Regions from separate parts of the Paenibacillus sp. S29 genome, predicted to be linked through region 3. Evidence: a T-box and tRNA genes for the amino acid it is inferred to sense, from the RefSeq annotation. Region 3 holds a T-box; the other regions hold tRNA genes.
What was found. A T-box is a leader RNA that pairs with one kind of tRNA and senses whether it is charged. The one in region 3 lies ahead of leuS (leucine--tRNA ligase), so its partner is inferred to be a tRNA-Leu.

Region 1 (4,690 bases), on a different contig from region 3:
TGGAGTCCTCAGGCATTGCCATCGGGTTTGCGACAGCATTGGAATTGGGTGTACCGTTGGTATTTGCTCGTCGTAAAAAGACCCTATTAGCTGATCCAGACGCGCTGTGTGAACGCGTACCTTCGTTTACAAAAGGTATTGTTACGGATATTATGCTGTCTCGTCAATTTATTCACGAAGATGACCGTGTTCTGTTCATTGATGATATTATTGCTAATGGTGATGCGGCGCGAGGTATGGTTAAAATCATTCAACGCTCTGGAGCGGAGTTGGTTGGATTTGGTGTCGCGGTGGAAAAAAGCTTTCAGGCCGGAGCGAGAACCATCCGTGAGCAGGGTATTCGTGTAGAGTCATTGGTCAAAATTTCGTCGTTAGCTGACGGCAAGATTGAGTTTGCTGAATAGTAACAATTCAAAACTCCTGATCCTTATTTCTAATAATAACCTTTGCATGAGCTTCAATTTCGCTTATAATATAGATAAGGTTTTGGAGAGGAGGCAGCAACATGGGGAAAGAACAATTGACCGAACAGTTTTTTCTGGAAAAACTGGCAGCGGCTAAAGTACACTTTGAGCGTGCCTTGGATTGTAAGCATACGGAATTCGACGATTTGTATCCCTATATGATTGAACATCCTCAGTTTTTTTGGTATAAACGCTATGTGGCCTGGTCTGAGTTGTTGACGTTGGTTAACCTATGCGAAGAATTGTCCTTCTCTTGGAAAGAAGAATTTACTGCTCACCAAGTGGAGTATGTAGATCAGCGAGTGTTGTCTGCACAAGTGCTGGACTTCTGGTATGAGAAGAACGATACAAAAGAACATGATCACAGTGTGAATCAGTCGGGATAATTTGTCGCTCTGTTGGCAATCCATATAAGTAGTAAGAGAGAAGAGACCTAAATGATTCGTTTAGGTCTCTTTTTAAACTTTTTTCATGTATATAGAACCATGATCGTTATGTTAAAAAAGTGAATAAGGAGGGGACAAGGATGATTATGGACGAAGAATTGGATGCTTATCGACTCTCCGGTGAAAAGGTGCGTGTCGTACGCGATGGATTGGAGTCCAACGATGTTGTGGGCATTGTACTGGCATGGGATGAGGAACAGGTGCTTATTCGTCGCCAGAATCGACGTGTGGTCAAATTGGATCGCAGCTATACATACCAGTCATTCAGCGAGCCGCGTCACAATCCGATAGATCTGGATTAGGAATGGGTTCTCAAATGGGTGTTGGATAAAAATAACTGGGTGATTCATTAGGCATACAGAAACTCTAAATCGGACACAGTAATGAAGGAAAATCCAACAGAGAGGACGTGCTGTGTCAATGACGGTTATGGACGAAAAAGTACATGCATACAAGGATCAAATCAGTCATTTGGAAGATCAGTTGCCCGAGGTAGTTCATGCATATCATCGCTTTACCGGAGAGTGCTTTCAAGCCGGCAGCCTAGATGAGAAAACCAAGCAACTGATTGCGCTAGGCATTGGCTTATTTGCCAACAATGAAGTATGCACGTTTTATCACGTGGACGAGGCGCGGTCCAAAGGAGCCAGTGATCAGGAAATTATGGAGACCATTGCTGTAGCCGCAGCAGTAGGTGGAGGACATGCTCTAAGCCAAGGGGTAACGCGTGTACAGAAGGCGTTGCAATAAGGCGAATCATTAATTGATGAGCTTATACTTCGTTATAGCGGTTATAGATCGATTTGGATATATGATGAATATGGAAAGGAGCTTCCGCGCACAGTTGGTGTCTGCGGAAGCTTTTTTCTTTTGCGTATTGGTTGTGCGGGGATTATGCTCTTCTGCTTGCGGCAAAAGCAGCAGGGCGAGACGTTTTACGCTTATAAGCCAAAGAGGATGTAACCAAACTTTGTTCAACGATGCGTAGAGGTTTGGATGTTGAATTGTTTGGTAATTCGGGGCGATGTTTCTCTAGTAAAGGAAGGGCAGCTGTATGGGGCATAGAGGTTGAGAGCCCGAGATATGCTCGCATCCGCTCATACATTTCTTTGCGGAATGCTGGCATTGCCATACTGAACTGCTCTTTATTGCCTTTACTTATATAGGTGGCGTGAACGCCGGAGTGGTTTTGTTGTATGTCCAGAACTTGAATGTGATATTTATTAAATTCATGTTTTATTTCAGACAGCAGGATCCCGGTACGATCTACACCTGCGTTAACCATTTCGACATAAAGATCAGGGGTTTTCAGCATACCGCTTTCTTCAAGAATTAGGCTGTCCCGCTCAAATACTTTTTGAATAAAGGTAAGGAGCAGATAACTTTTCACAAGAGACCATTCATGCTGAGTAGTATCTAAAGAGATCATTACCATTCACCGCCTTAGGAAAATGTGATGATAATTCATAACCGAATGAAAAAAAGAACCTTCGCTCCCGAGAACTTATGTTCTTATTTTAGTTTATTATTCCTTTTTTATCAAGAGGAAATTAACGAACATAAAAGGTTTGACATCTTGATATGAGCATGGTATGATCTATCTTGTCGCTAAGAAGGATTGATCTTTCGAGGATAAACGACAACTTATATGCGGTCGTGGCGGAATTGGCAGACGCGCACGGTTCAGGTCCGTGTGGGCTAACCCCCCGTGGAGGTTCGAGTCCTCTCGACCGCATCTATTAGAAAAGGTCTATAAAATTGCTCTCGTAGCAGTTTTAGAGGCCTTTTTCTTATATTTCCGGGGATTTGCTCATAGTTTAAGCTGAACACGTTTCTTGTCTTCCCGCAAACTATGGATTTCCATAAAGGATTCTGACAAATTACTTGATTTCTTTTAGGTGGAATTTTTGCGAATTCCTCAAGTTCATAAACAATTCTTTTATAAGGTTATCTTTTAAGATATGATAGAAAATAACGCACTTTATGATGAAGTTATTGAAAGGTTGGATGTAAGATGGAGAAAGCGACTTTTGCAGGTGGATGCTTCTGGTGTATGGTGACTCCGTTTGAAGAACAGCCGGGCATTCATGGCATTATGTCAGGATACACTGGAGGAACGATTGCCGATCCGACCTACGAGCAGGTTAAAACAGGAACTACAGGTCACTACGAGGTGGTGCAGATTACTTTTGAACCTGAGCTGTTTCCTTATGAAAAGCTGCTCGAATTATATTGGCCGCAAACAGATCCTACCGACGGGGAAGGTCAATTTCAGGACCGGGGTACACAGTATAAACCCGCAATTTTTTATCATACAGAGCAGCAACGTGAGCTTGCACAACAGTCCAAGGAGCAGTTGGCACAAAGTGGACGCTTTGATAAGCCAATTGTAACGGAGATTCTTCCTGCTTCGATTTTTTATCCTGCAGAGGATTATCATCAGGATTACCACAAGAAAAACGTGAAGCACTATAAGGAAGATCGGGCCCAATCAGGTCGTGATGAATTTATTGATAAGAACTGGTAAGCGGCTTTAACATACGTTTCTACGCACGATAAGGCAGATCAGGATTATTCCATGGATCTGCCTTATACATATTTAGACGACGTTACTCACACAATGAAGGGACAGAGAAGGAGGCTGACCCGCAATGAGTACACGACGGAAGCTGCACATGAGAAATATAATAAAAAAGGCTTTAAAGGAATCTCGCGCTCGGAAAGAGCCAGCTTATGTACCTGTATTCCATTCAAGCTCCAAAATGCGAAAAACCGTAGTACTCTGTATTTCGGTATGCATGTTATTCATGGTCTGTAGTACTGGTGTTGCAGAAGCAATAGACAAACAGGACGATCCGCAAAAGATGGTTGCTGTCATTATTGACGATCTGGGAAACCATATGAAAGGAACTGAGCGAATTTTAAATTTACCCGTTAAGATTACCGTTGCTGTGATGCCCTTCCTGCCTACAACCAAGCAGGACGCTATGGAAGCGCATAAGCGCGGTCATGATGTCATCGTCCATCTTCCAATGGAGCCAAAGCAAGGGAAGCCCCAATGGCTTGGGCCTGGGGCAATTAAGGCTAATATGACGGATGAAGAAGTACGTGCGAAGGTGACAGCAGCCATTAAGGATGTTCCTTTTGCGATAGGGGTGAACAACCACATGGGTTCCAAGGTCACTTCGGATAAGCGCATTATGTCCATTGTTCTTGATGTTTGTAAGGAGCATGGACTATTTTTTGTCGATAGCCGTACTAATTATCGGTCAGTGGTCCCTGAGCTTGCCGCTAAAAAGGGAATGCCACCAGTACGAAATGATGTTTTTCTGGATGATGTCCATAACCTCGCCCATGTGAATCGGCAACTTACAAAAGTGGTTGAATGGCTGGATAAGCACAACACCTGCGTAACGATTGGGCACGTCGGCGTGTCTGGTATGTACACATCCTCCGCTCTTCATTCGTCGGTTCCCAAACTAAAGGAGCACGCCAAATTTGTGGGTATTAGCGATTTGGTACGAGCTGTATGGGGATGGACGGGAGACCCAGCAACCAACACTACCATGCCGTCAGATGCGCAATAATGCCTTCGGCAATAGCTTCGGCAATGCTTTTTTGACCACGATCCTCGGAAAGCATAGCTCTGTCCTGTTCGTTACTGATAAATCCGGTTTCAACAATTACAGCGGGTTGCCGGATTTTATTCAAAAGATAAAAGGGTTTTCCGTACACTGTTTTTCTATTCATGCAAAATAAGCGGTTTAATGAATGCTGAAT
Region 2 (4,690 bases), on a different contig from region 3:
CTCTTAAGCAATTGTATCGCTTGAGAGTACCCGTTTTTGTTTTACAAATATCACTTATGAAAGTGTATCAACCTATGGAGTAACGTCTAATTCATAATCAATTTCATCAAACCCGAATCCAAATAATTGGAGGAAATCCAGACGATATTGTTCGAGATCACCCAATTCAGATACATTTTCTGTAGTGATTTCGGACCAAGCTGCTTTGACAGCCTGCTGCACATCGTCTCTCATTTCCCAGTTATCCAGACGGATGCGTCCTTCTTCATCCGTTTCCACAGTGGACCCACTGTATAGCGTCTCGAACAGACGTTGTGCCTGCTCAATACATCCCTCGTGCAGTCCCTTTTCCTTCATGACCTTAAACAGCAAAGAAATATACAAAGGTACGACTGGAATAGCCGAACTGGATTGTGTAACCAAAGCTTTATTCACAGAAACGTAAGCTTTTCCATGATAACGCTCCAGTTGCTTTGTTAAAGTATGTGCTGTAGCTTCCAAATCATTTTTAGCTTGGCCAATGGTTCCTTTACGATAGATAGCCTCCGTAATTTCGGGACCAATATACGAGTAAGCCAGTGTGGTTACCCCTTCAGCCAGCAGATCAGCTTCTTCCAACGCTTTCAGCCACAAGGACCAATCTTCGCCACCCATTACCGTGATGGTATTCTCAATTTCCTCCTGCGTAGCCGGTTCCAGCGTAATTTCTGATACAACACCTGTATTCGTATTCACTGTTTTATTAGAAAAAGACTGTCCGATAGGCTTGAGAACGGAATTAAAGGTTTCACCCGTATCGGGATGTGTCCGTCGCGGTGAAGCGACACTATATACAATCAGGTCTACCTTGCCCAGCTTTTCCTTTACCAGCTTCAACGTCTCCTGCTTAATTTCATGAGAAAAAGCATCTCCATTAATGCTTTCCGCTATGTAGCCAGCTGCTCTGGCCGCTCTTTCAAAGGCTACCGTATTATACCAGCCTGCTGAAGCCGTGCGCCCCTCTGATGCAGGACGTTCATAGGATACCCCTATGGTGTCCGCTCCCAGACCGAAGCTCGCAGCAATACGAGAAGCCAGCCCGTATCCAGTAGATGCTCCGATCACAAGCACCTTTTTAGCTCCTTGTATTGATGTGCTTTCTTTGATGTAGTTGATCTGACGGTTAACATGAGCCGCGCATCCTGCAGGATGTGCAGTCGTACATATAAAACCACGGATTTTCGGTTTAATAATCATTGCAAGGGTCCCCCTACTTTAGCATTCATTTAATATGGATGTAATGGTTGTCCAGTCATAACTATATAGCAAATCAGCTTGCGGCTCAACACATAACATAACACTTGAAGACAGCCGAAGAAAACTACCGTAAACATCATAGTCCTGCAACGCTTTTTTACTCCACTATTCATTTTGAATCATTTTCTAACAACATCACATCTTCTCCTTGCTGTTGTCTTATTATGATATTAGCTCTCCCCCAAGAACACATTAAGTCAATAATTTCATTTGCTGTAATTCCATATTCCGTTATATAATACTCTACTTTTGGAGGCATTTGATTATACACATGTCTACCTATGATACCATCCTTTTCAAGTTCGCGAAGTTGCTGTATAAGAACCTTTTGAGAAATGCCTGAAATACTACGCTGTAATTCACTTGTCCTTTTTCTACCAGACATTAATAAACATATGATTAATGATTTCCATTTACCTCCGATGATCTCAAGTGTTGCTTCTATGCCTAAATTATATTGTTTCATAATACCACCTCTTCAACGCTAAAAATAACAAAGTTTATCTAATTAATTCTATAATCGCATATCTTCACTTTAAGTCCAATGCATACTTTCAAGTAACTATCTTACTTTATTGTGTGTATTTACTTTTTTTGAAGCATACAGAATAATAATAGAGCATCTACAAAGGCAATTATGTTACGTAAGAAAGGTGATTTATGATGAAAACTCTTGTGATTTTAGCTCATCCCAATATCGAAGATTCTAGAGTAAATAACAGATGGAAACGAGAATTACTTCAATATACCAATGAAATTACAATTCATGAGATTTATAAAGAGTATCCAAACTGGAGCATTGATGTTTTGAAAGAACAACAGCTACTTGAAGCATACGATAATGTCATATTTCAATTCCCTTTGTATTGGTATAGTTACCCTCCTTTATTAAAAAAGTGGTTCGATGATGTTTTTACCCATGGATGGGCTTATGGTTCAAAGGGTGATAAGTTAAAAGGAAAGAAGCTAGGGATAGCCATGTCCATTGGCGATAAAAAAGAAAATTACTTACCTACTGGTTCCGTTTCTTTTACTGTAGATGAAGTTATAGCACCTTTTAAGGCAAGCGCAGTGCATGTTGGCGCCATAACATTACCCTATTTCGCTGTCTTCGGAGCCTCGTTTCAAGCAAGCGACGAAGACATTGATCAGAGTGCAAAAGACTATATTAAATATATATTTCAGTATAAATAAAAAAGTTATAATGGTAGGCGCATCTTAACCATATAAAAACAGGCTCTTGGTGGCATCCAGCCAATCCAAGAACCTGTAAATGTTAGGCTATGATGCGGTCGAGAGGACTCGAACCTCCACGGGGGGTTAGCCCACACGGACCTGAACCGTGCGCGTCTGCCAATTCCGCCACGACCGCATATTATGTATTCACACCGATGTTTTTCAATCACGGTAATTTAGATTATATCTTCCATAGAACATAAAATCAAGCTATTTTTATATTATATTTTCTATGAATCATTTCCGTAAATATAAGAAAATCACTGGATATCACAAACCAGATATGGTAAAATGGGTCCATCAGGAAAGGAGGTGCGTCAACATCAATAATCACATGTTGAGCGTATCCCTTACCCGGTCCGTTATTCTCTAATTTACAGAGTTGACGGAGGCGCGGGATACGGATCAAAGCTTTAAATAAGCGCCACGGGTAGAAAGACCGTCCTCGGACGGTCTTTTTTATTTCAGCATCATCTATAAGATTACATACTGCACTGTGAAAGAGGAGATACGATGTCGATTAGACCCGCAAATGTGGAAGAGCTCAACGAGTTGGCAGCCATCTGGCTAGATGCTTCCATAGAAGCCCATCATTTTATTGCTCCACAGTATTGGGCATCACAAGTTACCGAGATGGAAAACAGGTACCTTCCTCTCGCTCAAAACTACGTTATCCTACAAGATGATCATAGCATTGGCGGCTTCGTCTCCATGTTGGATGGATACTTAGCAGCTCTGTTTATACGTGTTGATTCTCAAAGAAAAGGCTATGGCAAGTTACTACTAGATTGGGTGAAGAAGCAACATAATGAGATTCAATTAAAGGTATACCAGTCGAACACGAAAGCATTTAACTTCTATACTAAAAATGGATTTACCATTCAAGCGGAATCTGTTGATACCGAAACTGACGAGAAAGAATTTGTAATGGTATGGACAAAACATGAACGGTATTGAAGCACCATTAGCTATACAATCTTCTTATTTAATCCATAGACCTCGGTGTATAAGATCTCTTTAAACGGAGCAAAATCCTGTTCAGCCAGCGCACCTGGATAGCTCATTATTTGAAGCCGCAGATCAGCCTGTCCTTCTCTTAAAGGAGGCTGTACATAGTCAAAATGGTTCAGATGAAATCCCAAACGTTCATAAAAACCAATTCTTCTCCGGGTCCACTCATCCACTGGTGGCTCAACCTCCAGTACTACCGGTTTATCGGACTGTGAAATAAACTTGCTCATAAGCTCTTTACCTAACCCACCACCTCGTATAGCCGAATCTACGGCAATATGCTCTACAAACCGAAAATCTGTAAACTCCCATCCTGCCAGAAAAGCAATTGTTTGCCCTTGTTCGTCCTTTTGGGTAAGTAAACGATAACATGGATGATGAAGCAGAGCCCTCTGTGACTCAAATGTCCTGCATTCCGTTTCAGGAAAAGAAGCCTCCATAATCGCATATACTTGAGAGAATTCAAGTTCATTCATTTATACTTTCAACTCCTCTAACGTTAACTTGTTGGTCCACTAATGTCATTTACATTAGGGACTCTAACCCTTTAGACCTTGTTTAATTCCATAAGCGTCAGCAATATGTGTTCCAACAGCTCTGGAATGTCTTCCATCTGATCTTCGTTAATTTGTCTGGAAAATCGGAGTTCAATCCTGTTTTGGTATGTAGACGTCTTCTCTCCGTAAATCTGACTAAGCGTTTGTACCGGTCGAAGATCGGGCTTCCAAATTTCGGTCAGTATTTTTTCAATCTGGCTGCATTGTGACTCAATTTCACGAATTTCCATGTAAAAACTCAGCAACAAGACACATCCCGGAATTTGATCTTTGATTTCCAAAATTTCCGCAGCCAAGTTGTTTAAATCTGCCTTCAGTTGAATCTCTGCTGTCACACTCGGGTGTTCTCTCAGTCTGAATTGGACAGCAAATTCACGTGACATCACAGACATTTCCAATCTGTCGATTCGCTGCGTAATGTCAATACGTGAATCTAGATTATCCAGATCGTATACTGTATTTTCCATGGCCACTTTTAAATTATCAAAAACCGTCGGATCGAACATATATTTTTCACCTCCAATTATGGAGTATAACATAGCTTGTGTTACTCCTAAAATAGGATGCCCCTTTTCACGACAGCATATTAA
Region 3 (4,690 bases):
ATTATTCCAAGTATCACCCACCAAGTGGGCAGCGGAGCCTCACTGTGCATCCATGGAAGCCGGATTACAGAGGAGGATCGCACCCTTCTGGAAGAGCTTATGTCCCACATCAGCAGGCCGATTCGGGTTAAAGAATCTTATACTCGGATCACGTCGGATTTTTCGAGTTGTGGTCCTGCTTTCTTGGCCTTTTTTATGGACCAGTGGATTCAAGCCGCAGTTCAAGCTACAGGTATAGACCGTACGGAGCTATGCGCCCTGGCCGGTGAAATGATCATCGGCACTGGAAAGCTGCTCACGGAAGGCGGGATGACACCAGCCGAGTTACAGGCCAGAGTGGCGGTTCCCGGAGGTATTACCGCCGAAGCTCTCGCATTGTTGGACATCAGTCTGCATAGCGTCTTTCCCGAGCTAATACAGGCCACGCACAACAAGTATGAAGAGGACATGCAAAAGGTAGATGTCTCCTTCGGCTTAAAGCCGATTAACCGGCAACAATATTAACCAGCTTACCTGGAACAGCAATTACCTTGCGGATCGTTTTGCCGGCCAGTGCCTGCTGAACATTGTCCAACGACACAGCGAATGCCTCCATCGCTTTAGCATCAAGGTCCTTGGCAATCGTTGCACGCTGTACGATTTTACCATTTACTTGCACAACAATTTCCACTTCGGCGTCCACCGTCCATGCTTCATCATAAGCAGGCCAAGCCGCGTAGGTAATGCTATCATTGTGCCCCAGCAGCTGCCACAATTCCTCAGCCAGATGGGGTGCAAGCGGCGACAGCATTTGCACGAAGTTTTCCATTGCTGCACGCGGCAGAAGGTCTGCTTTGTATGCATCGTTGGTGAAGATCATCAGCTGGCTGATCGCTGTATTGAAGCGCAGCGCATCCAGATCTTCGGTTACTTTTTTCAGCGTTTTATGCCAAGTACGATTGAACTCATCACTACCGCCGTCATTTGTAATTTTATCATTCAGGCTACCATCCTCCGAAACAAACAGGCGCCATACGCGGGACAGAAAACGATGTGCTCCCTCTACCCCATTCTCATTCCATGGCTTGGTCGCTTCCAGCGGCCCCATAAACATCTCATAAATACGCAGCGTATCGGCGCCAAATGTATTGACAATATCATCAGGATTAATGACATTACCGCGTGATTTACTCATTTTTTCATTGTTGTTGCCCAAAATCATACCCTGGTTGACCAGCTTATAAAAAGGCTCTTTCGTTTCCACTACGCCGATATCATACAGTACCTTATGCCAGAAACGGGCATACAGCAAGTGAAGAACCGCATGTTCCGCTCCGCCAATATACAAATCAACAGGCATCCATTCACGTTGTTTCTCTTTGGATACAAGCTCTTTGTCATTTTTCGGATCAATAAAGCGCAGGTAATACCAGCAACTTCCTGCCCATTGCGGCATTGTATTCGTCTCGCGACGTGCTTTCATACCTGTCTCAGGATCAATGGTTTCCACCCAATCTGTTGCGTTCGCCAGCGGGGATTCACCTGTACCTGAAGGCTTAATATTGTCCATCTCCGGCAGTACGAGCGGAAGTTGGTCCTCAGGAACCGTTTTGATCGTTCCATCCTCCAGATGAATTACCGGAATCGGCTCGCCCCAATAGCGTTGACGGCTGAACAGCCAGTCACGCAGGCGGTAGGTGACTTTGCCGTGTCCTTTGCCCTCGGCTTCCAGCCATTCAATCATCTTCGGAATCGCTTCCTCATTGGTAAGTCCATTCAGCGGGCCTGAATTGACGTGCGGTCCATCCTCAGTATATGGCTCATTAGCCACATCTCCACCTTGGACAACCTCAATGATATTCAATCCGAATTGCTTGGCAAATTCCCAGTCACGCGTATCGTGAGCAGGTACAGCCATAATCGCTCCAGTTCCGTAGCCTGCCAGTACATAGTCAGCTATCCAGATCGGCAGCTTTTCGCCGTTCACCGGGTTCACTGCATAAGCTCCTGTGAATACGCCTGTTTTATCCTTGGCCAGATCCGTACGCTCCAGATCGCTTTTACGAGCAGCTTGTTCACGGTACTGTTGTACAGCATCCTTTTGCTCAGGCGTAGTGATAATATCTACTAATTCCTGCTCTGGTGCCAGCACACAGTAGCTTGCGCCGAACAGTGTATCTGGGCGGGTTGTAAATACTGTGAGTTGCTCGTCATACCCTTCAATTGGAAAACGAACCTCTGCCCCGGTAGACTTACCGATCCAGTTCCGCTGCATATCCTTAATACTCTCAGACCAATCCAGTTCCTCCAGATCATCCAGCAGACGATCCGCGTATTCCGTAATTTTCAGCATCCATTGACGCATTGGTTTACGGACGACCGGATGACCGCCACGCTCACTCTTGCCGTCAATAACTTCTTCATTCGCCAGCACTGTTCCCAGCGCTGGGCACCAGTTCACGGGTACTTCAGCTACATATGCAAGGCCGCGCTTGTACAGCTGGATGAAGATCCACTGTGTCCATTTGTAGTAATCAGGGTCCGTCGTGCTGATTTCACGATCCCAGTCGTAGGAGAAGCCGAGCGATTTGATTTGACGGCGGAAGTTATTTACGTTTTTCACCGTAATTTCGCGTGGGTGCTCCCCTGTATCCAGCGCATGCTGCTCGGCAGGCAGACCGAAGGCGTCCCAACCCATCGGATGCAATACGTTGTAGCCGCGCATTCTTTTATAACGTGAAACAATATCCGTAGCTGTGTAGCCCTCTGGGTGGCCTACATGCAGGCCGGCTCCAGATGGGTACGGAAACATATCCAAAGCATAAAACTTCGGTTTGCCCGGCTCTTCCCCGGTGCGGAACGTCTTATTCTCATCCCAATATTTCTGCCATTTTGGTTCAATACTTTGCGGTTGATAGCCGTGCTTCGGCTGTGTGTCTGTCATTGTCTTTTTCCTCCTCAAACGGTATGCAACAAAAAAACCTCTGCATCCCGTAGCGTGTCAGCGCTAGGGACGAGAGGTTATATTCCCGTGGTACCACCCTAGTTAGCAGAAAGCGTTCTTCGCGTTCTACTCCCTTTGCACCTGATAACGGAGGTGATCCGATGCGGGTTAATAACAGGACCAAGCACCTGTAAAGGCGTTCCTGCGTTGGACGCATATCTCCGAGGCGAGTTCACTTTGCGCTGTCAACCGGCTTGCACCACCCGCCGGCTCTCTATATGTCCAGACAAAGCTACTATTCCTCATCAGCGATTGTTTAACCGTTAATAATGGCACTATTATATTGAAAACCGCGAAAAAAGTCAAATAAGGACTAGCTTTGGTGTTAAATACCCTCTTCATACTAATTGTTCATGACACATGCATACGAATGTTTTATAATAACTTCGAATTAAATTGATGCAAATTGAGTTGAGTTGAGATAAGAAAGGTGAGCTGAGACATGGCACAGATTAAAATTTTCGGAATAAAAGAAGCTCTAAATCCAATCAAAAAGCAGCTTTCAGAGGTGATTCATTCTGCTGTGGTGGATGCATTCAAATACCCTCCAGACAAGAGGTTTCATCGTTTTTTCCCTATGGATCAGGAAGACTTTATATATGCCGATGGTCGCTCTGAGGCGTACACCATTATTGAAATCAGTATCTTTGAAGGCAGAACGACAGAAGCTAAGAAGCAGCTCATCCAGCTGTTATTCCAACGAATTACGGACCATTTTGGCATTGCTCCACAGGATCTTGAGATTACTATATTTGAAACGCCCAAACAGAACTGGGGTATTCGGGGTGTACCGGGTGATGAGCTTCAGTTGAACTATAAAGTGAATATATGAGTGCAAAAAGACGCCCTTCATGTCATCATGAAGAGCGTCTTTCTTTTCCTAAATTTGCTCAATGAGTCTTCACTATTTTACAGCAACATAAAACAGTCTCGCCGCGTCACCTTCTGCTTCTACCCATTCAAAATCCGCATATACCTTCACATCACGAAAACCTGCTTTGGATAATTCTGCCTTCATCCAGTCTGGATCATAGGCACGCTGTACATGAATTTCCTCGAAACGCTGATACAAATCGCGTCCCTCATGTTCTGCTTTCGCAAAGATACTAAGATGATGCTCAATTTCACAACGGGGAGTGTCCAACGCACATGTCCAGATATATGAGATAGAGCGATCATCCAGTACGAATGGCTGCTCTTCATCATAACGTAAAAACGTCTGCGGATGATGTACATCGAACAAGAAGGTTCCGCCAGGCTTCAGACCAGCATGAGTTCTACGAAAAGTAGAAATTATATCTTCTTCCTCCAACAAGTAATTCAGACAATCGCAAAAAGAAATTACAGAATCCACAGGCTCGGGTAAAACCCATTCTCTCATATCTTGCTGTATCCAGCGAACGCTTCCCTCACGAAACAATCGCTGTCCCTGGGGAGTGGTTTCCATTTTGCGACGGGCTACTGCCAGCATGTCAGAGGATAAGTCGATTCCAGACACTTCGAAGCCCGAGTTAACTAGGGGAATCGTAATCGAACCCGTTCCACAGCCTAGCTCAGCCACCGTATGCGGCATACCGTACTGATCCCAAGCCTGCCGTGCAAAGCGTAACCAGTCCGGGTACGGCATGTCCTGCATCAGCTCATCATACACATAGGCAAACTTCCGGTAAGAAGCCATTTTTATTCCCCATTCCCGTCCTTCGGTTT
Region 4 (4,690 bases), on a different contig from region 3:
ACATACATAATTCGGTAATTTTAGCATACGTGATCTTTGAAATGGGAACAGAGAACATGATATCGTTATTTGAGAGCCTGCTAGGGAGGAAGGAACTTCTATGCAATCTATTTACCATCGCATTGAGGAACTCATCAAGGAACGGGGAATGACGAAAAAGGCGTTCTGCCAGCAGTTAGGCATTAGTACAGGGAACTTCGGGGATTGGAAAAGAGGAAAAACGACGCCGGGCACGAATAAACTCATTGAAATCGCTTCTTTTTTTGATGCCAGTCTGGATTGGATTATGCTGGGTCGAGATGTACAGGGTGAGGTGCTAAAGGAGCCGCAAGACCCTTATTTTTTTGACGCTTCAGGGCAACTGAATTGCCAGGGGGAAACGCTTAGTGAAGCGGAAAGAAATTTTATACTTGAGTATATTGAATTTACCCGCTTTCGTAAAGAGAAAAACCAGCGCAATTCTACTATGGGGTAATGGTTGCTTAGGATTTGATGAGGATTACTAATGAGTAAGGCTGAAAAATGAAAATTATTTCAGAAAAAGTTACTGTGTCGGAGGGGAAACATTTTGGGAGATCAAACTATTTATCAGCGGATTGAAGCTTTGATTAAGGATCGCGGAATGACCAAGAAGGCATTTTGTGAAAAACTTAAAATCAGTTCAGGGAATCTCGGTGATTGGAGAAGAGGTAAAACAACGCCGGGTACCGCCCATTTGATTCAGATTTCGGACTTTTTTAATGTATCGCTTGATTGGTTGATGAAAGGGATTAAGCCAGGGGAAGGCGTACTTCAGGAACAGAAGGCTGCTTATTTTTTTGGAGTGATGGGGCCACTGAATTGCCAGGCAGAAGATCTTGAGACGGAAGAACAGAATTTTATTTTAGAATATGTTGAATTTGCGAAATACCGTAAGCAAAAAAGTGAGAAGGATAAAACAAAGCCGGAATAATTTTTTGGCTAAAGATCGTCTGGGTTGAAAACCCGTAAACGAACTGGAGGGGTTCGCTTTACGGGTTTATTTGGTTTCTGGGTGATATGGAATGACCTATATGTAACTGGAATGCTTGTTGGATTTAGAGTGGCGGTGCCTCCTTATAATCGTTATCGTCGATGTTCAGAATTGCAGCAACTTGTTTTCTGTACCTTTGTGCTTTGCGGGTGCCGTGAATCAGATTGGACAAGCGTGAAGGCGGAATATTGTGTGTCTCACAAAATGTTTTCTGATCCAGTCGAAGTTCGACAAGCCGTTGTTTGATGGCCCACCCGAAGGAGGTGACAGGCATTTTGTTGTTCAAGAGAAATCGCCCCTTACGGATTCTTGCGGAATAATTGGTGTGTTATAATAATCATCAGTAAACATGTTAGAATTAACCATCTGAAACTATGATACACTTTTATACGTGTTTTTACAATCGCAAATACGTTATTTTGTTGAATTAATTACTTAATTAAGTGCTAGGTGGTTCTGATAACCCGTCTAGAGTCTACTAATAGTGTGAATTTCGATTATGTGTGAATAAAAAACACTCTGCCACCTGAGGAAAGGGACAGAGTGTTTTTGGTGTTGCTGCCAGATTGGTGAAGCGACGCATCAGGGGGATGCTGGAAGGCGTTTGAATAGACCTGAGGAGGAAAACAGTCTAGGCTCATCCAATTGGCTATTATGGCTCATATAAAGCGGTAGAGTGATGTAGGAGTTGCACCAATGTCTGTGAAGAAAGCGACGCTGAAATGTGGTTGGCTCAGGTTCGTTAAGCTTCTTCCATGCGGAGAGCAGCTCGCTGGTCATACGCTCCATAAAAGGGTTCTTTTCCTCATAGGGAGGATTGAGTAGTTTGAAGGCATCTTCCACACAGAAGGACACCGCTGCGCCAAGATAGCCGTGCATGGTCTGTTCTACATCGTTTCCGAGGAGGAAGTTAATCCAGGTGTGAACGGTAGCGAGTGTGCCAATTGCATTGTATTGAATGAGTATAGATTCCAACTGGTCAAATTCAAGCCAAGGATAAAGAGCCTTAGCGAGCTTAAGTAGACGCTGACCGGATAGACGCAACTCCTTCACATGCTGCAAGGAGGGACGTTGGGTATGCAGCATCTTATCAATGAGAGCGATTCGCCAACCGTCATTCTGCTGGATGGCGACATACAGACTTTTGATAGCCATGCCGTCAACGGTTGTAAATTGAGGATACAAATCATCCAGCATGTAATGTTCCAGATCTTGTAGACTGTTCAAATGTCCGTTGCGGAATAGTTTCTCCAGTCCGTTAAAACGGGTGAAGCCACCAACAGGTAGGGAAGGGTCCAACAATAATGCATAGTTCAGCAAACGGTTGCCTTTATGCAGGGCGGTTCGCCTCCTCGAAGTGAATCCTTATGTTATATTATTTCACTCTTTACTTAGGGATAACGAAAAAATTCGAAATGTATGTAATATATTTTTACATTTTAGTAGCCCTTTTGTCAAATTAAATATTATTATCGCTCATATATGTTAGGTAAAATAACATATAAAATAATTATTATATTTGTGTTTACAAATAGTTGATGAGAGAGTATAATAAATCTGTTGCCTCAATACATTATGATTTGCGGTCGTGGTGGAATGGCAGACACGCTATCTTGAGGGGGTAGTGGGCGTACGCCCGTGGAGGTTCGAGTCCTCTCGACCGCATTATATGCAAGACCTAGTTGAAAAAGCATCCTGACACGGTTTACGTGAAGGGATGCTTTTTTTGTTTTAATAACTGTGATAAAGAAGAATATCAGTTTTGCTGCAAAAGCTTCTCTATATCTCCCGCCAGCTTATCTGGAGTGGTTTGCGGTGCATAGCGCTTAAATACGTTACCTTCTCGTGTAATTAAGAATTTAGTAAAATTCCATTTGATCGCTTTGGACCCTAATACCCCCGGAGCTGTTTGGGTCAGGTAGCGAAATAAGGGGTGCGCTTGATCGCCATTGACATCTGTCTTGGCGAACATCGGAAAGGTAACACCATAATTGATCTGGCAAAACTCGGAAATCTCCTCGCTGGAACCTGGCTCTTGTTTGGCGAATTGGTTGCTGGGAAATCCCAAAATTTCGAGCCCCAGTTCATGGTACTGGTCATATAGCTCTTGTAACGCTTTGTATTGGGGGGTTAACCCGCATTTGCTGGCTGTGTTCACAATAAGCAGAACATTCCCTTTATATGTGGATAACGGAATTGGTTTCCCTTGCAGGGTTTGCGCATCATATTCATAAACGGTCATAGTATCTCTCCTTATTCAATATTCAGCAATTAAATTGTAAGCAATTCAAAGTAAGGTTGCAAGTCTGGAAAAGCTGTATTAAGCCTTTAGCCGCTGTAAAATCGTATTTTGTTCAAAACAGTAAATCGCATTGCAAATGGAGCGAATTAAGGTGTTTCTTCTTATAAAAGCGGGTTCAATCGGTGTTTAGCTGGTACATATAGCGTATTTTCTTCTCTTTTTACAAAAAAAGGCCAAAAACGCTCTACCCTACGCCAATATTGACATGCTTGTCATTTTCGAAAAGGGATGAAAAACAGAGATTGAGTGAGCTGTGAGAAGCATAGTTGCGTTGTAAGCGTTATTATTAATCTTCTATGCTCTAAAGGCCGATTTATAACCCCGCAGTTGAGCTTTACAGTCTTCCATGCGCGGGTGTATGATTCAAGACGTAATTTCAAATTAACTTGAATGAAGCAACAACGAAATGTCTATAGCGCTGAATTTTGCAGTTGCAAAAGCGGGGGAACCAATCGAGACTGTACGGCTTGCCGTGTGTCTCATGGGGTGAATTTTCCGGTCAAGTGCCAGAAATAGGGCGACTCTCACGTCCGAATCCGACAGCTAACCTCGTAAGCGTACAGGGAGAGGCAACAAACCGCCGTGTGCAGCCATGGTTTATTTTATCATGGATATGTAAGAAGCCGGAGGAAAGCCTTTTTCCTTCGGCTTCTTTTTGTTGTCTTTTTATACCGGGAGAGGAGCTACTGATGGAAGGTCGGTTAATTATTGTCACTGCACCGAATGAAGCGGGCAGAAGTTTTGTGAAATTGCTTATTTTCAAAAAATTGGCGTTTGCAGTTCTGACGAATAGCGCTCAGGAGGAACGACAGCTCAAAAAAATGGGTGTGGAGCACATTGTCCGCATCAATACCATGCAAGCGGGAAAATGTAATTTTCCAAAAAAAGAAATTGGTAGTGTGTATTTGTTCGAGAACAGCTTGAATCTGACTTGCCGTTTCCTGCAAATATGTCGGCCGCTAACATCGGAATCGATCTATGTTATTACGCACGGCTGTAATCCACAAGGAATTTATCGAGGATTGGGAGCGGACCATGTGATCTACACATTGAACGGAGAGGTGGGTTTTCTGCTGAACGGATAAGCACTTATAACATAGTTGTTTTATGATTTTATGATGAAATAAGAATGGCGATCTGAGGACCGATACGGAGGGTATGAACATGATGGATATATACATGCTGCTCGTCATGGCTGTGAGTTATGGAGTGATACTGCTGTTTGTACGCTGGTGTGATGCGCAGACCTCTAAAGGAGGACGAAGAGGATGATCGTTATACTTGGGCTTACGGCTATTGTGTTTATGTATTTAATCTACGCGCTCCTGAACCCTGAAAAGTTCTAGTCAGCTATAGGGGATAGAGCGGGCGGGAAC

Region 1: it encodes a tRNA-Leu, which carries the amino acid that the T-box ahead of leuS (leucine--tRNA ligase) is inferred to sense. The anticodon was not compared.
Region 2: it encodes a tRNA-Leu, which carries the amino acid that the T-box ahead of leuS (leucine--tRNA ligase) is inferred to sense. The anticodon was not compared.
Region 4: it encodes a tRNA-Leu, which carries the amino acid that the T-box ahead of leuS (leucine--tRNA ligase) is inferred to sense. The anticodon was not compared.

What each region holds. Positions count from the first base shown of each region.
Region 1 covers NZ_JBMOUI010000003.1:176,433-181,122, forward strand. The annotation lists gene ACL9RM_RS06270 (xanthine phosphoribosyltransferase) at 1-404, shown strand, start outside; gene ACL9RM_RS06275 (hypothetical protein) at 506-850, shown strand; gene ACL9RM_RS06280 (hypothetical protein) at 991-1,212, shown strand; gene ACL9RM_RS06285 (carboxymuconolactone decarboxylase family protein) at 1,331-1,660, shown strand; gene ACL9RM_RS06290 (hypothetical protein) at 1,803-2,339, opposite strand; tRNA gene ACL9RM_RS06295 (tRNA-Leu) at 2,561-2,645, shown strand; gene msrA (peptide-methionine (S)-S-oxide reductase MsrA) at 2,925-3,437, shown strand; gene ACL9RM_RS06305 (divergent polysaccharide deacetylase family protein) at 3,562-4,497, shown strand; gene ACL9RM_RS06310 (N-acetylmuramoyl-L-alanine amidase) at 4,472-4,690, opposite strand, start outside.
Region 2 covers NZ_JBMOUI010000003.1:97,992-102,681, reverse strand. The annotation lists gene fabV (enoyl-ACP reductase FabV) at 73-1,236, opposite strand; gene ACL9RM_RS05880 (winged helix-turn-helix transcriptional regulator) at 1,406-1,762, opposite strand; gene ACL9RM_RS05875 (NAD(P)H-dependent oxidoreductase) at 1,960-2,490, shown strand; tRNA gene ACL9RM_RS05870 (tRNA-Leu) at 2,584-2,668, opposite strand; gene ACL9RM_RS05865 (N-acetyltransferase) at 3,046-3,489, shown strand; gene ACL9RM_RS05860 (GNAT family N-acetyltransferase) at 3,501-4,019, opposite strand; gene ACL9RM_RS05855 (hypothetical protein) at 4,091-4,606, opposite strand.
Region 3 covers NZ_JBMOUI010000005.1:247,681-252,370, reverse strand. The annotation lists gene comER (late competence protein ComER) at 1-504, shown strand, start outside; gene leuS (leucine--tRNA ligase) at 485-2,923, opposite strand; T-box leader at 2,986-3,241, opposite strand; gene ACL9RM_RS10975 (tautomerase family protein) at 3,426-3,815, shown strand; gene ACL9RM_RS10970 (class I SAM-dependent DNA methyltransferase) at 3,888-4,661, opposite strand; gene ACL9RM_RS10965 (CvfB family protein) at 4,664-4,690, opposite strand, start outside.
Region 4 covers NZ_JBMOUI010000006.1:18,020-22,709, reverse strand. The annotation lists gene ACL9RM_RS11955 (helix-turn-helix domain-containing protein) at 101-475, shown strand; gene ACL9RM_RS11950 (helix-turn-helix domain-containing protein) at 569-952, shown strand; gene ACL9RM_RS11945 (Rha family transcriptional regulator) at 1,077-1,298, opposite strand; gene ACL9RM_RS11940 (urease accessory protein UreF) at 1,595-2,332, opposite strand; tRNA gene ACL9RM_RS11935 (tRNA-Leu) at 2,595-2,677, shown strand; gene ACL9RM_RS11930 (glutathione peroxidase) at 2,769-3,254, opposite strand; cyclic di-AMP (ydaO/yuaA leader) riboswitch at 3,721-3,888, shown strand; gene ACL9RM_RS11925 (hypothetical protein) at 4,004-4,399, shown strand; gene ACL9RM_RS11920 (potassium-transporting ATPase subunit F) at 4,583-4,660, shown strand.